DNA from 3 places in the Paenibacillus sp. 102 genome. Region 1 is predicted to be linked to each of the others. Evidence: riboswitches for the same ligand, from Rfam matches in the RefSeq annotation. Region 1 holds a riboswitch; each other region holds the start of a gene.
The links. Region 1 has a riboswitch for S-adenosylmethionine ahead of AAIE21_RS23150 (amino acid permease). Riboswitches for the same ligand answer to the same signal wherever they lie in the genome.
Positions count from the first base shown of each region.

Region 2: linked by a shared signal. The riboswitch ahead of AAIE21_RS07700 (YezD family protein) and the one ahead of AAIE21_RS23150 (amino acid permease) in region 1 are both predicted to bind S-adenosylmethionine.
Region 3: linked by a shared signal. The riboswitch ahead of AAIE21_RS11855 (ECF-type riboflavin transporter substrate-binding protein) and the one ahead of AAIE21_RS23150 (amino acid permease) in region 1 are both predicted to bind S-adenosylmethionine.

Region 1 is NZ_JBCGHT010000015.1:77,080-83,545, forward strand. Features, by position in the region: gene AAIE21_RS23135 (DUF3981 domain-containing protein) at 1-1,598, opposite strand, end outside; gene yknW (YknW family membrane protein) at 1,731-2,411, shown strand; gene mmuM (homocysteine S-methyltransferase) at 2,493-3,452, opposite strand; gene AAIE21_RS23150 (amino acid permease) at 3,516-4,934, opposite strand; SAM riboswitch class I at 5,102-5,207, opposite strand; gene AAIE21_RS23155 (NAD(P)-dependent alcohol dehydrogenase) at 5,401-6,324, shown strand.
Region 2 is NZ_JBCGHT010000002.1:340,662-347,127, reverse strand. Features, by position in the region: gene lysA (diaminopimelate decarboxylase) at 1-1,094, shown strand, start outside; SAM riboswitch class I at 1,211-1,318, shown strand; gene AAIE21_RS07700 (YezD family protein) at 1,389-1,532, shown strand; gene AAIE21_RS07695 (phosphoadenylyl-sulfate reductase) at 1,617-2,321, shown strand; gene sat (sulfate adenylyltransferase) at 2,367-3,503, shown strand; gene cysC (adenylyl-sulfate kinase) at 3,516-4,109, shown strand; gene AAIE21_RS07680 (nitrite/sulfite reductase) at 4,121-5,743, shown strand; gene AAIE21_RS07675 (DUF3906 family protein) at 5,755-5,955, shown strand; gene cobA (uroporphyrinogen-III C-methyltransferase) at 6,052-6,466, shown strand, end outside.
Region 3 is NZ_JBCGHT010000003.1:513,753-520,218, forward strand. Features, by position in the region: gene AAIE21_RS11845 (energy-coupling factor transporter transmembrane component T family protein) at 38-865, opposite strand; gene AAIE21_RS11850 (ABC transporter ATP-binding protein) at 858-2,558, opposite strand; gene AAIE21_RS11855 (ECF-type riboflavin transporter substrate-binding protein) at 2,569-3,117, opposite strand; SAM riboswitch class I at 3,257-3,374, opposite strand; gene AAIE21_RS11860 (aspartate/glutamate racemase family protein) at 3,519-4,199, shown strand; gene AAIE21_RS11865 (ATP-binding protein) at 4,284-6,065, opposite strand; gene AAIE21_RS11870 (Cof-type HAD-IIB family hydrolase) at 6,383-6,466, opposite strand, start outside.

The DNA of each region.
Region 1 (6,466 bases):
TTTTCTTTATAGACGCGTTGTACAACGCCTTCTTTTTGTGCTTCTTTTCCACTAGAAGTTGGACGGGAGGAATCGCCACTTCCTGTTAACACACTTTTATATTTCTCAAGCGCTTCTTTTTGCGTTGAACCTGTTGCAAATACTTTGGCATTCGAAGCATAGATTACGGTATAAGCACGTACTAACCCTCCGTCATCAATCACAGGCACAATCCAAGACGGTTTGCCGTATACATTATAAATTACAGGCATTGTTCCATGCCATTTCTCTCTCCTAAAAGAATTATCCACCACTTCTGTAGCAGCTGAACCATCCATAATCCCTTTTACTTCTTTTCCATTATAGTAATAAAGCTTTCCAGTACGTGCATCCACTAAGGAGTAACCTAAAGCAGAATCGATACCTTCTTTTGGAGAAGTAAAATCTGTAAAGTAATACAGTTTGCCATCCTTCCCAAATATCGGTGTAACTCCTTCCTTCGTTCCCCATTCAGTTGGAATCTTTACATCACTTTGAGAAAATTTCGTGTTCCAAAAACCATGTATGAACTTACCGAAATACGTATTTAACGTTGATGCTGTTTCATGATTTAGGACGCCATCAATAAACTTAGGTGCTTGCTCTTTATCATATTTTTTCAAATCACCCGTTTGTGCATCCACAACTACAACGCCTTTTACTTCAAATCCAGATCGACCTGAAATAAATTCACCATATGTCATTGTATAGTACGGTTTTCCTTTATCATCCACTTCAAATTTCGGTTTTCCTTTGAAGATAAGGTTTGGTTCTGCTTTTCGAACAACACGTTCCAATTTATTACCGAAGAACATACTTGGTACATATTTCATTTTATAACCGAGGTGTAATGTCGCTTCCGCATCAGGATTTGTACCTGACATCGTCACATAACCCGGAATTGTTTCAGCCTTGCGCGCCTTAAAGAATCCAGAAACTTCAATTGGAGCTACATACAATGCTTCTCCCTTCACCATTTGCGGTGTAAGCTCCCCTAATTCAAAATACGCGACTTTTGGAATATCCCCAAATACCTTTTTCATCTTATTTTCTGCCGTTTTCGGAGGAACAGTAAACGGTTGTTCATTTTCAGTAAATGGCTCTGAAATATCCTTTTCTACTTTCACAACAGAATCATATTTATTTTGCGAGATTACTATATCATGCAAGTAACCGAAATAGCCGTAAAATACAAGTAAAGCAAGCATCGCTATTGCTTTTAACTTCACTTCTAATCTTCCTTTTTTCTCTTGAAAAACGAGGCCTACTCCAATTAACACTGCAATTACAACCGAATAATGCGTAAGAATCGAGTCCATACGGTCATCGATTAACCAGAAATATTCATAGATTACAATACCAATCCAAAGCAGGATCGGAATAACTAAAATCAGTGCTTTCTTTTTCTTTCTAACTTTCTTAATCGGTGCTTTCTTTTTCTTTATAGCTTTCTCAATTGGTGGTTTCTTTTTCTTTACAACTTTCTCAGATTCTTCTTTATCCACTGTACGAAGTGCCTTACCACTCCTTGTCCATGGAATCAAAAACAACGTGAGAATGGCTAAAACTAAAAATTTAATCAAAGGCAATATCTCCTTTTATTGTGTTTTATATTTAATCCTACTAAATAAGGATTAATGAGGTGAAAATGGAAATATGAAACATTTTTATGATAAAATTAGAAATGAATACCTGAAAAGAAAGGATTAATCATGGAAACAAATACAGCATTAAACGATGATCTTACCAAAAAACCGTCTATATTCAGCATGATCACTTCACCTACACTACAATTCCAAAGGATGCGTACACAAAAGCCCATTCTCCTACCATTATTCATTATTTCACTTTTAACAATTATTACGAGCGCTCTTATCTCATATGTCACACTAAATAATCCTGCAATAAAACAAATGAATAGTAATTCTACTTTTCAAATCTCTACTCATATTACTTTCTTAACTACTTTCGGCTTTACTGCAGTTAGCGGCATTATATCCATATTTTGCACTCCTATCTTCTATAAAAACATCATGATCTTTTTTGGAGTCGACACGACTTATAAAGAATTACTTTGCGTTACGCTCTATTCCGTATTTATTATGAAACTCGGTATTTTAGTAAATGGGACTATCGCTGTTTTACTAGGAGATTATCAAATTTCCTATACGAGTTTAGCCCCCCTACTAAGCGATAACCTCATCTTACATACTATGGTACAAAGAGTAGATGTGTTCGCCATTTGGTACTATATCGTTTTAGGTATGGGGTTATATATTTTAACGGGATTACATAGAAAGAAAGTTATGGTACTTGTGATTGTGTTATTTATCATTACAACTGCTTTAATGAGTATAGGTGGGATTATGCAGGGGATTACACAGATGCATTAACCTAAAATATGAACAATAAAGATCGTAAAACCCACTCTTTTTAAGGACAGGTTTTACGATCTTCTTTTTCATCCACATGTTTTATAATTTTTCTCGTGCCCAATCTACAATTCTCTTTATATCTTCAGGTTTCGTCCTGCAACATCCACCAATTAATTGCGCTCCACATTCATGCCAAATTTGAGCACTAGTCCCATAGTCCTCTTGAACTGATGCTCCATGCCAGGTCTTAGTTTTCGGATCATACTCTTCACCTAAATTTGGATACACCACAATTGGTTTGTTAGTTTGGTGACGTATTTCTTTTATAAGAGGCGGAATATATCGAGGTTGTGTGCAGTTTATTCCCACAGCTACTACTTGTTCACTCTTATCCAACCATTTTGCACAATCTGTAATTAATTCTCCACTACAAATATGTAGTTCATCCTTTGCACTGAAACTAATCCACGCATAAGTTCCCGAAAACCCTTCTAATAATCTAGCAATTGCCTTAGCTTCTATTAAACACGGGATCGTTTCACAAGCAAGGACATCTGCCCCAGCATGAATAAGGATTTCCATACGCTCTCTATGAAAATCCATTAATTCATCTTCCGTTACATTATAATCCCCTCGATACTCCGAGCCGTCAGCTAGAAAGGCACCATATGGCCCGATTGATGCTGCAACCAAAGGTTTTGGGCGGTTAAAATGATTACTACTGTCTGACCAAAATTCATCTCTAGCTTCTGTAGCTATCTGAACAGATTTTTTGATAAGCTGGAATGCTTCTGCCTCACTCAATCCCCTTTTGATAAAACCCTGGGCAGTTGTTTGATAACTGGCAGTAATCGCACAATCCGCACCTACTCTAAAATAATCCATATGTATTTGTTTTATAATCTCTGGATTTTCTATAAGAACTTTTGCGGACCAAAGATTATCATTCAAATCATAGCCATGACGCTCAAGCTCCGTAGCCATTGCACCATCTAGTATCATCAATGGAAATTCTCGTAAAATATTTTCTATCGGATTTACGTTACGATAATTATTCATAGGAATCACACACCTTTTCATAATGATTTTAAAATCCAAAGAGCTTTAACCAAAAAGAGTCCATTATCTTGCGTCATTCAATTTTTTTATTGCCCGCGGGCGATTTCTATTATTTTTTAAGTAGTACGTAAAGTAACATAAAGCTAAAAACGGAATACCACAATAAAGAGCTATCCTTTGATTAGGATCAAAAGCTATACCAATGCAAGATGCAAAACATAATAGAAAAGCCGCAATAGGAACGATTGGATAAAGAGGGGTTCTATATTTCAAATCCTCCACATAATTACCTTGTTCTAAGAAACGTCTCCGAAACATAAACTGTGAAGCTGCAATTCCCATCCAAACAACGACCACCGCAAAACCCGAAATAGATACAAGAACGATATACACGGTATCAGGTGCAACTATACTAGAAAAAAGGGATAAACATCCACCGATCATGCTAACAATTAAAGCTTGAAGAGGTATTCCTTTCGATGTTAATTTTGCAAAAGAAGGATTGATCATCTTCTCTTTTGAAAGGGACCACAGCATACGAGATGAGGCATATAACCCTGAGTTCGCAGCTGAAAGTAATGCCGTCAAAATAACAAAATTCATAATATCCGCGGCATAAGGTACACCAATCCTATCAAAGACTACAACGAATGGACTTTCAATTACTCCAGCTTCTTTCCAAGGAATTAATCCTGAAAGAACAAAGATTGTACCAATAAAGAAGATAAAGAGTCTCCAAACAGTATTTTTGATTGCCCGCGGTACATTTTTCTCTGGGTCTATACTCTCTCCAGCCGCAATACCAATCAATTCTGTTCCTGAAAAAGCAAAACTTACTGAAAGCATAGTCATGAAAATTGGAAAGAAACCATTGGGAAAAGGCCCATCTTCCCCAATAAAGTTTGATAGCATAGGTGCTGAAGATACATCTTTCATAGAAAGAATACCAAACATAGCTCCCACACCTAAAATAATAAATAATAATATGGTGACTACTTTAATACTGGAAAACCAAAACTCTGATTCTGCAAAGAATTTTGCTGAAAAAGCATTGGAAAGGAAAATGGTCGCAGCAAATATTGCACTCCACATCCAAACCGAAGTATCGGGAAACCACCTTTGCATAAGTAGACCTGAAGCCGTAAATTCCGAACCTAATGCAACAGTCCAGGTAAGCCAATACATCCAGGCAATCGTAAAGCCAGTCCCAGGTCCTATATATTTCGTTGCGTATGTATGAAAAGCCCCAGTAACTGGCATTGAAACCGATAACTCTCCAAGACATAACATCACCAAATACATAATCAAACCACCAATTAAATATGCAATCATTGTTCCGATTGGGCCTGCTTGATTAATCGTGTATCCCGAACTTAGAAAAAGCCCTGTTCCAATTACTCCCCCTAATGAAAGCATAAATAAATGTCTACTCTTCATCGTTCTTTGCAGCTTTGTTTGACTATCTTCATTTGTATATTCCATAATAATTCAACCTCTTCTAATTATTTTTCCGTGCAATATAGCATTAAAAATGCTTGGAAACAGTTATATCCATTCAAAAAACTATTAAATTTTATACTCCCCCTCCTTTACAACATAAAAAAGCCTCTTTCATCTGAAAGAGGCATCGTCCATAAAAATTATATGATGGCTTATCTCTCAGAATGAATCCATTCTGCAGGAAGTGGCACCGTTCCGAATTTCGGAGGTTGCCGGACGTCATAGGGCCTGTCCCTCAGTCTCTCTTGATAAGTGAATTTATTTATTGAATTTTTAAATTAATAAAAATTATATTCCTGAATGATTTTTATGTCAACATGCAAGTTCTAAATCTATCACATCATATATCCACTAAAGTGAAATAAATTCTATAAAAGAACAATAGAAAAGAGCATTTTTTTAAAATAGAGAAAATATCATGGATTAAAATGATTAAAGGAGGATCGTTATGAAAGCAATTGTATGCACAAAATACGGATCACCTGATGTTCTCCAACTCAAAGAGGTCGAAAAACCTATCCCCAAGGATAATGAGGTACTAGTAAAAATTCATGCGACAACAGTAACATCTGGGGACTGTAGAATTCGAGGTTTCAATAGTCCTCTTTTGTACTGGATTCCCATGCGAATCATCCTAGGTCTTAGAAAGCCGAGAAAACCTATATTGGGGGTAGAATTGGCAGGAGAAATTGAATCAATAGGAAAAAATGTAACACAATTCAAGAAAGGGGATCAAATTTTTGCATTAACGGGAATGAGTTTTGGGGCTTACGCTGAGTACACATGTATACCTGAAGATGGATTGTTAGCAATGAGACCGGAAAACATGAATTATGAGGAAGCCGCTGCTGTTCTTTTTGGTGGAACTTCAGCATTACATTTTCTTAGAAAAGCAACTATCCAAAGTGGACAAAAAGTTCTTATCTATGGAGCTTCTGGAGCCGTAGGAACTTCCGCGGTACAGCTTGCCAAATACTTTGGGGCAGAAGTTACCGGGGTCTGTAGTACTACAAATTTAGAGTTAGTAAAATCTTTAGGAGCTGATAACGTAATTGATTACACGAAAGAAGATTTTACAGAAAGAGAAGAACGCTATGAGATTATCTTTGATGCAGTCGGGAAAAACACCAAATCTAATTGCAAGAACGCACTCACTTCGAACGGGACATACGTGTCAGTCGAAGGAATGATAGCAAAAGTACGTACTGAAGATTTACTTTTCCTCAAAGAACTTATCGAGGCAGAGAAAATAACATCCGTCATCGATAGACGTTATCCACTAGAACAAATTCCTGAAGCACATAGATACGTAGAAACAGGACATAAGAAGGGAAATGTAGTAATAACCTTAGATCATAATGACAAAACCTAACAAAACTCCCCTGGTGTTGGTTTGTAATAAAGTTGTTTAATTCTCTGCTTAGAAATATAGTAACCATCTATCGTATAACAGATAGATGGTTATTAAAATTGTTTAAAAAACTAACAGATTCTTTCGTTCTACAATTATTAGG
Region 2 (6,466 bases), on a different contig from region 1:
GAGTAGCTCGTGAAGAAAATATGTCTTTAGATGTTGTTTCAGGGGGAGAATTATATACTGCTTTGCAAGCTGGTTTTCCTGCATCGCGTATTCATTTTCATGGTAATAATAAAACTGAGGAAGAGATCGTAATGGCGCTGCAAGCAGATATCGGCTGCTTTGTGGTAGATAATTTCTTTGAAATGGAAATATTACATGACTTAGCACAGCAGTATGGAAAAATTGTAAATATATTAATTCGAGTTACACCTGGAGTAGAGGCGCATACACATGAATATATTACAACAGGGCAAGATGATTCGAAATTCGGTTTTGGAGTTTCCACCGGCCAGGCAATGCAGGCGATTCAAATCGCACTAGAGAAATCAAATTATAATGTATTAGGTATTCATTCGCATATTGGTTCGCAAATTTTTGAAACAGCAGGATTTGTTCGAGCGATTGAAGTATTGCATGGCTTTTTAGAAGAGATAAGAGAACAAACTGGTTATGTTGTAACGGTGTTAAACGTCGGCGGAGGTTTTGGTATTCGCTATACGGAAGCTGATACACCACTTACACTTGAAACATATGTGTATGCTGTAACTAACGCAGTGAGAGAACAGTTTATACGAAATAATTATCCCCTTCCTGAAATATGGATTGAACCAGGGCGTAGTATTGTCGGGGATGCAGGAACAACAATTTATACAGTAGGAGCTGTAAAAGATATTCCGGGCATTCGTAAGTATGTGTCAGTCGATGGAGGAATGACAGATAACTTAAGACCAGCTTTATATGGAGCTCGTTATGAGGCGATGCTAGCAAATCGAGGGAAAGAAGAGGTTGAAGAAGTTGTTTCAATTGCTGGAAAGTGTTGCGAGAGTGGGGATATGCTTATTTGGGATATAAAACTGCCCCAAGTTGTTACAGGTGATCTGTTAGCAATCTCTTGTACGGGAGCATATGGATATTCTATGGCGAATAATTACAATCGTATTCGTAGACCGGCTGTAGTATTTGCAAAAGGCGGAGCATCACAAGTTGTTGTTGAACGTGAAACATATGAAAATATAATTGGGAACGATCGCATACGCATAAAAGAACTTGTGTAATCAATAGAAAGGAGTTGTTCGAACTGGGCAGCTCCTTTAAAAAAATAAAAAAATATAAAATATATCGGAAAACTAGGATTGAAAAAAAACAGAATTATGATAAAATACAAATACAAAGCTTATCAAGAGAAGCGGAGGGAACTGGCCCGATGAAGCTCGGCAACCTGCTTATAGGAGCAAGGTGCTAAGTCCAGCAAAATGGTATCCATTTTGAAAGATAAGGTAAAATATATTACCGAACAGTCTTTTCGAAATGGAAAAGATTTTTTTTATGAATGAAAAGGGGGGCTGTTCGTGGGAGTGCGTGGTCATTTTGACGAAGTAGCTGAGAAAATTCAAACGATGCTTGCGGATATGAAATATGGTTCCATTACAATTGTTGTGCAAGATGGAAAAGTGATTCAGCTTGAAAAAAGTGAAAAAGTACGCTTAAAGTAAAAACGCTGACTAGAAAAACTAGAGGCGGTTTTAACCTATTTTATTAGGTTAAAACCGCCTTTTTGCGTTACAGGGGGAAAGAGAATGTTAACGTATGAAACGTGGGAAGAGGATTTCGTTTCTTTTTCTGAGAAAGATGAAACAAAGGGAGCGTCGCAAGTATTAGAGTGGGCTTATAAACATTATGAAGGTGAAATTGTATACGCATGTAGCTTTGGGGTAGAGGGGATGGTTTTGTTACATCTTATAAACCAAGTAAATCCATCTGCGAAAGTTGTTTTTTTAGATACAAATGTTCATTTTCAAGAAACATACGATTTAATTAAACGAGTACGCGAAAGGTTTCCAGATCTCGAAATTATTGAAAAGCAACCTTCGCTTACGCTTGAGGAGCAAGCAAAAAAACATGGAGATAAGCTGTGGGAACATAATCCCAATCTTTGCTGTAAACTAAGAAAAATTTTACCGCTTGAAGACTCTTTATCGAATGGAAAAGCGTGGATATCAGGGCTAAGAAGGGAACAATCTGAAACACGTAAACATACAAGGTTTATCAATCAAGATCATCGCTTTCAGTCTATTAAAATTTGTCCACTTATTCATTGGACGTGGAAGGAAGTATGGCGTTACGTATATAAGCATGATTTACCTTACAATCCATTACACGACATTGGTTACCCAAGTATAGGGTGTGAAAAATGCACGTTGCCTGTGGGAGAAGGTGGAGATTCAAGGGACGGACGATGGGCTGGAAAGATGAAAACGGAATGTGGTCTTCATTATCAATAAGGTCATGATTGATTTTAAATATATGTGAAAGAGGCGGACAGAAAAATGAGTAAAACAAACATATTAGTAAATCGTGTTGATGAAACATATGACACAAAAAGTATCGCAAAAGAAATTGAATTAGACAAAATTGCTTTAAGTGATTTAGAGCTTCTTGCGATAGGTGGTTATAGTCCGCTTACAGGATTTTTAGGGAAAGAGGATTATCAATCTGTAATTGAAACAATGCGCTTAGTAAGCGGTAGTGTATGGAGTATCCCTATTACGTTACCAATAACGGAAGAAAAGGCGAAGCAATTAAAAATTGGTGAAGAGGTTCGTCTTGTTAAAGAAGGAATCACGTATGGTGTTATTCAAATAGAAAATATTTTTACACCGGATAAAGAGAAAGAAGCATTGCTTGTTTATAAAACGACTGATATTGCCCATCCAGGTGTGAAAAAATTATATGATAGACCGAATATTTATGTTGGAGGAGCAATCACGCTTGTAAAGCGCTTTGAAAATGATAAGTTTGCTTCTTATCATTTAGATCCAAGCGAAACGCGTGCAGAGTTTGCAAAGCGCGGCTGGAAAACGGTAGTGGGGTTTCAAACGAGAAATCCTGTTCATCGTGCGCATGAATATATTCAAAAGTCTGCACTGGAAATTGTAGACGGTTTATTTTTAAATCCACTTGTCGGTGAAACGAAATCAGACGATATTCCGGCTGATGTGCGTATGGAAAGTTATGAAGTGCTTTTGAAAAATTATTATCCGAGAGATCGTGTCTTTTTAGGTGTTTTTCCGGCAGCAATGCGTTATGCAGGGCCACGTGAAGCGATATTTCACGCACTGGTTAGAAAAAACTTTGGCTGTACACATTTCATCGTGGGGCGTGATCATGCTGGGGTAGGAAATTATTACGGTACGTACGAAGCGCAAGAGATTTTTGTGAACTTTACAGTAGAAGAGTTAGGGATTACACCGCTCTTTTTTGAGCATAGCTTTTACTGTACAAAATGTGAAGCGATGGCTTCTACGAAAACATGTCCGCATAGTAAAGAAGAGCATGTTATTTTATCGGGAACAAAAGTAAGAGAAATGTTGCGAAATGGAGAGATACCACCAAGTACATTTAGCCGTAAAGAAGTTGTAGAAATATTAATTCGTGGTTTACAAAAAGAAGTCGTAACAAAATAAGGAGAGAGTAAGATGGGCGTAAATATAACTTGGCATACAGCATCTGTTTCAAAAGAAGAAAGACGAAAGAAAAGTGGTCACCACAGCTTTGTACTTTGGTTCACAGGGTTATCAGCTTCTGGAAAATCAACAGTAGCAAATGCGGTTGCTAGGAAATTGTTCGAAAAAAATATTGGGAATTATGTACTAGATGGCGATAATATTCGTCATGGTTTGAATAAAGATTTAGGATTTTCCGAAAGAGATCGGACAGAAAATATTCGCCGGATTGGTGAAGTGGCGAAGTTATTTGTAGATCAAGGGACAATTGTACTAACAGCATTTATTTCTCCATTTCGAGTGGATCGCCAGCAAGTAAGAGATATTCTCAAAAAAGATGAGTTTATTGAAGTGTTTGTAAAGTGTCCAATAGAAGAATGTGAGAAACGTGATCCGAAAGGACTTTATAAAAAAGCGAGACAAGGCGATATTAAGCAATTTACTGGTATTGACTCGCCGTATGAAGAACCTGTAGAGGCAGAAGTAGTAGTAGAAACACATCTTTATTCAATCGAACAATGTGCAGAACAAATTATCGGTTACTTACAAGAGCGTAGCTTTATATAGGGGGAATAAAAATGAGTTATGAAAAAGTGTGGGCAAACAATGAAAAGTTAAATGCTACAGAGAAAAAGAAATTAGAAAAAGATGGCTTAGCAATTTTTAAAGCGATTCCGTATTATGCTGAAAATGGATTTGATTCTATTCCGAAAGAAGAGTGGGATTCTTTTAAATGGGCAGGGCTATATTTGCAACGCCCAAAAGAGGCAGGGTATTTCATGATGCGTGTGAATATTCCTTCTGGTATTTTAACGAATGAACAAGTTGAAGTATTGGCTTCTATTGCAGAAGATTATGGTCGTGATGTTCTTGATATTACTACAAGACAGGCGATTCAATTCCATTGGCTTGAAATTGGTCAAATACCAGATATTTTTAACCGCTTAGAAAGAGTAGGGTTATCATCAGCAGGAGCTTGTGGTGATATTACAAGAAATATTATTGGGAATCCCCTTGCTGGTATCGATGGTGATGAATTATTTGATACAGCACCAATTGTAAAAGAGGTATACGAGTTCTTCCAACATAATGAAGAATTTTCGAATTTGCCTCGAAAATTTAAAATGTCAATTAGCACAAACGTATATAATGCAGCAAATGCGGAAATTAACTGTGCTGCCTTTATTCCAGCTACAAAAGAGATTGATGGAAAAACAGTAGAAGGATTTCATTTGCGAGTAGGTGGGGGATTATCTGCCCGTCCGTATTTAGCGCAGGAGTTAGATTTATTCATACTGCCTGAACAAGTGAAGTCGGTAGCAATTGCAATTGCTACAGTTTTCCGTGATTTCGGATATCGTGAAAAGCGACATTTAGCACGTTTGAAATTTTTAGTTGCTGATTGGGGTGCGGAAAAATTCAAGGAAAAATTATTAGAATATACAGAGCCTTTACACAATAAAGGGAACGATGCTTTAAAAGGATGGAATGCAGGTTATTTCTACGGTGTTCATAAGCAAAAACAAGGTGATTTATCATACGTTGGTTTTAACGTACCTGTTGGTCGCTTGCATTCTGAGGAGTTGTTTGAAATTGCTAGAATTGCGAAGCAGTACGGAAATGGCGAGATTCGCACATGTAATTCGCAAAATTTTATTATTCCAAATATTCCTAAAGAAAACGTTGAGGCACTTTTACAAGAACCATTGTTTGAATCGATTTCAGCAAAACCAAAATCATTCATTGGGTATGCAGTTTCTTGTACGGGAATTGAGTATTGTAATCTTGCATTGGTAGAAACAAAAGCGCGCTTACGAAATATTGCCGACTATTTAGATACACAACTTGTACTTGATGTACCAGTTCGTATTCATATGACGGGATGCCCGAATTCATGTGGTCAAAGGCAGATTGCGGATATCGGATTACAAGGCGTGAAATTGAAGACGAAAGAAAAAGGAATTGTTGAAGCGTTTGAAATTTACGTAGGTGGTACGTTATTAGATGGTGGTGTTTATAACCAAAAATTAAAAGGAAAGATTGATGGGGAAGACCTTCCGGATGTTCTTGTATCGTTTTTAACATACTTTAAAGAGCATAAACTGCCAGCTGAAACTTTTTATGAGTTTGCAGAACGCGTTGGAGTAGAAAATTTACAATCCACGTTAAATACAATTTTAGAAGAAGTGATTGCATCTTAGGAGGGAGCAATATGGATTTGTATCGTTTTGAAGCAGTGTTGGCAAATGGTGTTGTTCCTGTAGTAGTTGTTGCACAAAGTGAGGAACAGGCATTTAGACTTGTTGAGGTAGAATTAGAGAAGTATTTTTTACCGCTGCCAGAAGTGAAGGAAATCGCTCTGCATGAAAAAAAGAAGATTCGCAAAGGTGCAGCATTTGTTATTCATGAGTAGGAGATATTGTAATACAAAATGACATCGATTTGAATAGAAACTTCCATTCGTAATAGGAATGGAAGTTTCACTTTATAGTAGAAATGAGGAGAGATGATGGGAAAAGTATATATTGTTGGTGCAGGGCCGGGAGATCCAGAGTTAATTTCTGTAAAAGGAGTAAAGTGTATCGAACGAGCGGATGTTATTTTATATGATCGCCTTGTAAATAAAGAGTTACTTTCTTATGCCAAACCAGAGGCTGACTTAATATATTGCGGGAAACTACCAAATTATCACACGATGAAACAAGAAACCATTCACGCCTTTCTTGTTAAATATGCGAAAAAAGGAAAAATTGTAACGCGATTAAAAGGCGGAGATCCATTTGTATTCGGAAGAGGTGGTGAAGAAGCAGAAGCGTTAGCGAAGCATGGTATTCCGTTTGAAATTGTACCTGGTATTACAGCAGGGATAGCTGCTTCTGCATATGCGGGTATTCCTGTAACGCACCGGGATGCGAGCGCAAGTT
Region 3 (6,466 bases), on a different contig from region 1:
CGAGTGCCTAAATTTTATCCGAATAACATCGAGAAATTTACAATGGATACCAAAACCCTTTGAAAATATTGAATTTTAGGTAAATGGCAAATATCAAAATTATAATACCAATAATGAGTCCTATATAATCTTCTTGTTTTGCTTTTGTTGTAAAGTACCATGTTCGCTTCTCTTTTTTTCCGAATCCTCGTAAGTCCATTGCATTTGAAACGGTATCAATTCGCTCTAAAGAGTGAATAACAAGTGGCCAAAAGATGAGTATCCGGTTTTTAATACGTTCAAAAAAATTCGCCTCTCCTCTTTCAAATGATACACCTCTTGCTTCTTGAGCGTGCTTAATCAATTTGTATTCCGCTTGTATATTCGGTACGTAACGAAGCGCAATGTTTATCGCATAGGCAATCTTATACGGTAAACCAATTTTATATAAACTGCTAGCGAACTCACTTGGATGTGTCGTGTATATGAAAATAAGTGTAAATGGTAATAACGTAAAATACTTTAATGAGAGCGTAAGAGCATAAAAGAGTGTTTCGAATGTAATCGTAGCATATCCAATATGTAAAAATGCAGTACTTGTACCAGTTAACTCAGATCCATGGGTCGGTGTAATTAATAAAATCATCACTGAATTTAGCATACTAAATGTAAAAATGACACTAAAAATAACAACAATTTTTCTTACTGGGATTTTGGCAATCGCTAACCCTAAACAACCAATGAAAAACAAGCATAATAAAATACGAAAATCAAAAAATATAAACGTAAGAGTCATCCAAATTATAAATAACAACAATTTAATTGCGCCATCTATACGATGAAAATATGTATGATTGTCTATATAAAATAAATTTGATTTACTCATAATCCCCCCTCCTTTTTGTTTCCATATACATTTGTACAAAAACTTCCGGAAAAGGAACTTTACTCAATCTTGCTAATGTTGTTAACGAACTTTCCTGTAAATTAGCTTGTTGTAATACTTCGCTATTTGCTAATACAATCGGAACAGTATCATCAGCAAGTATTTTTCCTTTATGAAGGACAACTGCACGGTCTGCATATTCTAAAGCTAGGTTCATATCATGTGTAATAAAGATAAATGATATGCCCTGTGTCGCTAATAGACTTATACAAGACATAAATTGTTTATAATGAAAATAATCTTGCCCTGCTGTTGGCTCGTCTAAGATGATAAGCTTCGGATTCCTTGTTAAAACTGATGCAATGGTAAGCCTCTTCTTTTGTCCGTAACTTAACGCTTGAATCGGCCAATTTCGAAATGGGTATAATCCACAAATTCGCAATGCATCTTCCACTCGTTTATGTATTTCTGCACTAGAAGCCTTCTGTAATTTTAATGAAAAAGCAACTTCATCCCAAACAGTAGATTGTGTAATCATATGATTAGGATTTTGCATGACGTAAGATATCACTTCTCCACGCTTACGAATAGACCATGAAGTTATATTATCATTATCAAATATAATTTTCCCTTCCTGTGCTTTGTTCATTCCAGTTAATAAATGTGCAAATGTAGACTTACCTGCACCATTATGACCTAATAATGCTAAAATTTCTCCCCTTCGTATAGAGACTGTTATGTCCTTTAATGTGAAATTTTTGTGAGAATATGAAAATGAGAGATTCTCTATTTGACATAAGATTTCTTTTTTAGGTTGTTTTTTAGAAGCGGTAGAGCTCATCATCCATTGTTTTACCGTTTTATTTAACTTCTCATTATTTAAAGTTTCAATTGGATATATTTCTTCATCTAAAATATTCATTTTTAGATTTTTTAACGCTTCAATATATACAGGTTCTCTTAATCCTATATTTTGTAGAATGTTTGTTTGTAAAATCCTTTTTGGTGAATCGATTGCTACAATTCTCCCTTCCTCTATTAATATGATTTTATCAAGGTCTAATTTTAGTATTTCTTCTATTCTATGCTCAATAATAACGATTGTTTTATTTGATTGTTGGTGAACCTTTTGAATAAGTTCTACTGTTTTCAAACTACTTATAGGGTCTAAATTCGCTAGTGGCTCATCAAATAATAATATGTCAGCATCTGTCGTTAGTAGCCCAGCAAGAGATACAGATTGTTTTTGGCCACCAGACAATTCATGTGGGCTTCGTGAATGAAATGCGTGCATCTGTACTTTCTGCAAAGAGTCCATAACAACCGCCTTCATTTTCTTCTGTTCTACACAATCGTTTTCTAGTGAAAAAGCAACATCTTCTCCTACGGTTAAACCAATAAATTGGGAATCTTGATCTTGTAAAATAGTTCCTACATGCTTACTTTGTTCAAAAATACTACCTTTTCGTGGATCCTTACCACATATTGAAATGTTCCCAGTACTTGATCCTTCATATGAAAAGGGGATCAGCCCATTTATACAATGGGCCAACGTTGATTTTCCTGATCCACTTCGACCGACAATCAATACTTTTTCTCCTGGATAAATATGGAATGTAACATTCTTTAAAGTAGGTTCTGTCACTTGTTTATATTGAAATGTGAATTGTTCAAAGGAAATAATAGGCTTCATTGTACTATCCCTACTTTTCAATTTTTAAATGTGTATGTTTTTTATTCGCCTTCGCTAATCCAAGTGTAATTGGTAAACCAAGAATTAAGAATACAAGGACATCTGCAATCGTTGCACCAAATACTTGAATAATAATTTTATCTAAAGGTTCCCCCATAACGATAATATCAAAAGCACCGGCAAATATAATTGCAATGACAATCCCAATTAAACCAGTTACAGCAAAATATGAAATATCTCGATTATGGAATATTCCATTTTTCACACTGAAACTCGCTCTTTTTTGTACAAGTCCCATCGTAAATCCAATAATTCCTGAGCTAAGTACCCACCCCCACCATATCCCCCATCCAGCGATAATATCTGTCACTGTATGACCGATAAGGCCAATCAAAAGCCCTGCAAATGGCCCGAAAATTGCACCAAAAATTGTTAATATAGCTAGAGCAGGTTTTATAAATGTGTTTGGGGCAATTGAAAGTCCCCATAGACCTAATACACCATATATTGCAGAACCGATTCCAATTGCTACGACTAATTTTGTAGATAATTTGTTCATATGGATTCTCCTCTCATTCCAGTTAGCTTATATTAGTCCTATATGTAAAAGAAAATTGAATTATGCATCTTCACTTCCTTTCTTCCCAATAAAAAATGACCTCTTCTATAAGAGGTCATTTGCGTATGGAGATATGATCCTCTTATCTTTCAAAAGACAATACGTCTTTTGCGGAATTAGCACCTTCCTATTTCTATGAATAAATAGGGGTTGCTGAGGTTTCATAGGGCCGTTCCCTCCACCTCTCTGGATAAGTATTCGTTTGTAATTTGTATTATTGCATTAACGTAAATTAATTTCAATATTTTTCTTTTTTGAAAAACAAATAAATAAATCATTGTATTCTCATCGGAATTATGGAATAATTAATGTAACAAACGGGATAACGGGAGGAATTGATCATGAAAGTAATTGGGCTAATTGGTGGATTAAGCTGGGAATCAACATCTCTTTATTATAAACATATTAATACGCTAACTTTATCTCAGTATAATCATAATGCAAAGCTTGTTTTATATAGCATGGATTTTGGCGAAGTGACAACTTTATTACAAAATCAACAATATGAGGAAGTGCAAAACCAACTCGTTCAAGTAGCAAAAAAAGTAGAACATTCCGGTGCAGATTGTATACTTATGTGTTCAAATACAGTACACCAATTTGCGGAAGAAGTAGAACAAGCAATCTCTATCCCCCTTCTCCACATTGGAGATGTAAGCGCTGAAGAAATTGTTGAACATGATGTGAAACGGATTGGTTTACTTGGAACAAAACAGACAATGGAACAAGATTTTTATAAAACGAGACTAGCTAATTATGGTATTGAAACAATTATTCCCGAAGAAAATGAACGAAATTTCATTCATCATGTCATTCTCCACGAATTAAGCAAAGGTATTATTTCACATCAATCCAAAGACCGTTTCTTACAAATCATTCAAAAACTCATTGAAAATGGCGCAGAGGGAATTTTATTAGGATGTACAGAAATACCGTTACTCATTTCACAACAAGACCTTTCTATCCCTGTATTTGATACTGCTTTTTTACATGCTAAAACTGCAGTGCAATTCGCCGGCTAATAAAGAAAAGAAGCTGTCTTACAAATAATAAGACAGCTTCTTTTCTTTATTGTAACTCTATATTAATTTTCCTCATTGCTTTCTTTACAAAACCCCTGTTATAGATGGCATAGTCGAATGAGAAGTCACCTGCTCACTTTGAAACATGGGTAAATAAATAGTAACCAATGTTCCTACTCCTACCTCACTCATAATACTAATTCTTCCGTGATGACTCTCAATAATTTTATAACTGAGCATTAATCCAATACCCGTTCCTTTTTCTTTCGTACTATAGAAAGGTTCGCCTAGCCTTTTTATTCTTTCCTCAGGAATTCCTATGCCCTCATCTACCATATTAATAATAACTTCCTCACACTCTGATTTTTTCACAGAAATAGAGATTTTCCCACCATCTGGCATTGCTTCAATTGAGTTTTGTAAAATATTAACAAAAACTTGTTTTAATTGATTTTCACAACAATCAATCATTAATTCTTTTGACTCTATATACAGATCAATTTGAATATTTGTCATAATTGCCTTTGTGTTGATTAACGAAACGACATTTCTTAAGATCGAACAAATATTTTTCTTTTCAGTTGGAATGACATCAGTCTTTGCAATCGATAAAAACTCATGAAGTATAGATTCAATTCTTTCAATCTCTGATAGCATAAGATCAAAATATTTATCTTGATCTTCTTGGTTTATTTGAAATAATTGAATAAATCCTTTGATTACTGTTAATGGATTTCGGACTTCGTGGGCTACCCCGGCCGCTAATTGTCCAATTGCTGCAAGTGTATCTGATTTATTCAATAACTCTTCAGTCTTTTTCCGTTCGGTAATATCCCGAACAATTATCATAATCTTATCTTGTAAAAGTGGTAAACACCTAGCTTCAAAGAAACTAATACTTCCTTTAAGTGTTAGCGGATACTCAACAATAACTGTCGATTCCTTTTGTTGTACTTGATGAATGGCTTCTTGAAATTGCTGTGCTACAGGTGATGGCAAGACTTCGTAAAACTTTTTCCCCATAAATGATTCTGCAGGTACGTAAAATTTAGCTGTTGAACCGGCTTTATAATCTATAATTGTTCCATCAGCTTCAGTTAAAAAACATAAATCAGGTAATGCTTTGAAAATAAGCTCTAGCTCAGAAGTTTGCTGTTTTAATTGCTCTTCAATCCCTTTTCGATGAGTAATATCAACTCCCACTGCCCAATAACTATAACCAGGTACTGGGAATTGCTCTGAAATATTTGACCACATGATTGTTTTTATTTCTCCATTTTTGCATGTTAAATTCATTTCCCAATCTCGAAAACTTTTTCCACGAGTAGAAAATTTCTTTTGGATTTGCTTGCGATAGCTTTCATCAGGGTATAGCAATTCAAGCGCTTTGGGATTCCCAACGATCTCTTCCGCAGCATAGCCCGTTACAAGCTCGCATTCACGGTTCCATAATAGGAAATTTCCATCCTTATCAAGAGCATCGACTAAAATAGGCATGTTTTGCAAAATTGTATGTAGCTGTTCTTCTTTTTGAGAAAGTAAATGTATATTTTTCGTTTGGTTTTGAAGTTTATTCATTGCACTATCGACAATGAGATTTGAAAGCATTTCGAAGTATTTTTGACAAGTACGGATGTCATTTTTTTCTGAACAAGCAACAAATGACCCAAGACGTTGTTCATGTAAAAAAAACGGAATTTCAATCTTTGTAAATTGTATATTTTCTTCTTGATTTATACCAAATGAAAAAACACATTCCATATTTTGATCAAGAAGTTGATGTGAAATGTTTGTTAATTTATAAAATTGTTCTGCCATGGTTTCTATTGTGTTCACATCAATGAGTTCCAATAGCCGAGCATTCATTCTCTTTCCACCTCTATATGTAAAATTAATACCATTTTTTATTCACGCTTCTCCATTATACGAATAATGTTCTCGTAGGTATATAGTAAGAGCGTAATTATTCAAATAAATTTTATTTTTCAATAAAAAACGTTCGAAATGCTATATAATTCCCTTTCCATAAATGTGTTATTCACAAAATATTCACAAAAAAATTTAAAAATATATACAATTCTTCCAATATATTCTATAAAATAAAATGTAATAAGGCTTCTATGAATCTCATAGAATACCTTACCCCTAATAAAAATAAAAAAGAATCCTTGTTGGATTCTTTTTTATTTTTTTACCATGACATATTGGTAAAGAGCATGTGCAACGCCGTGTTCTTCATTCGATAGTGTTTCATAGTGACAAATTTG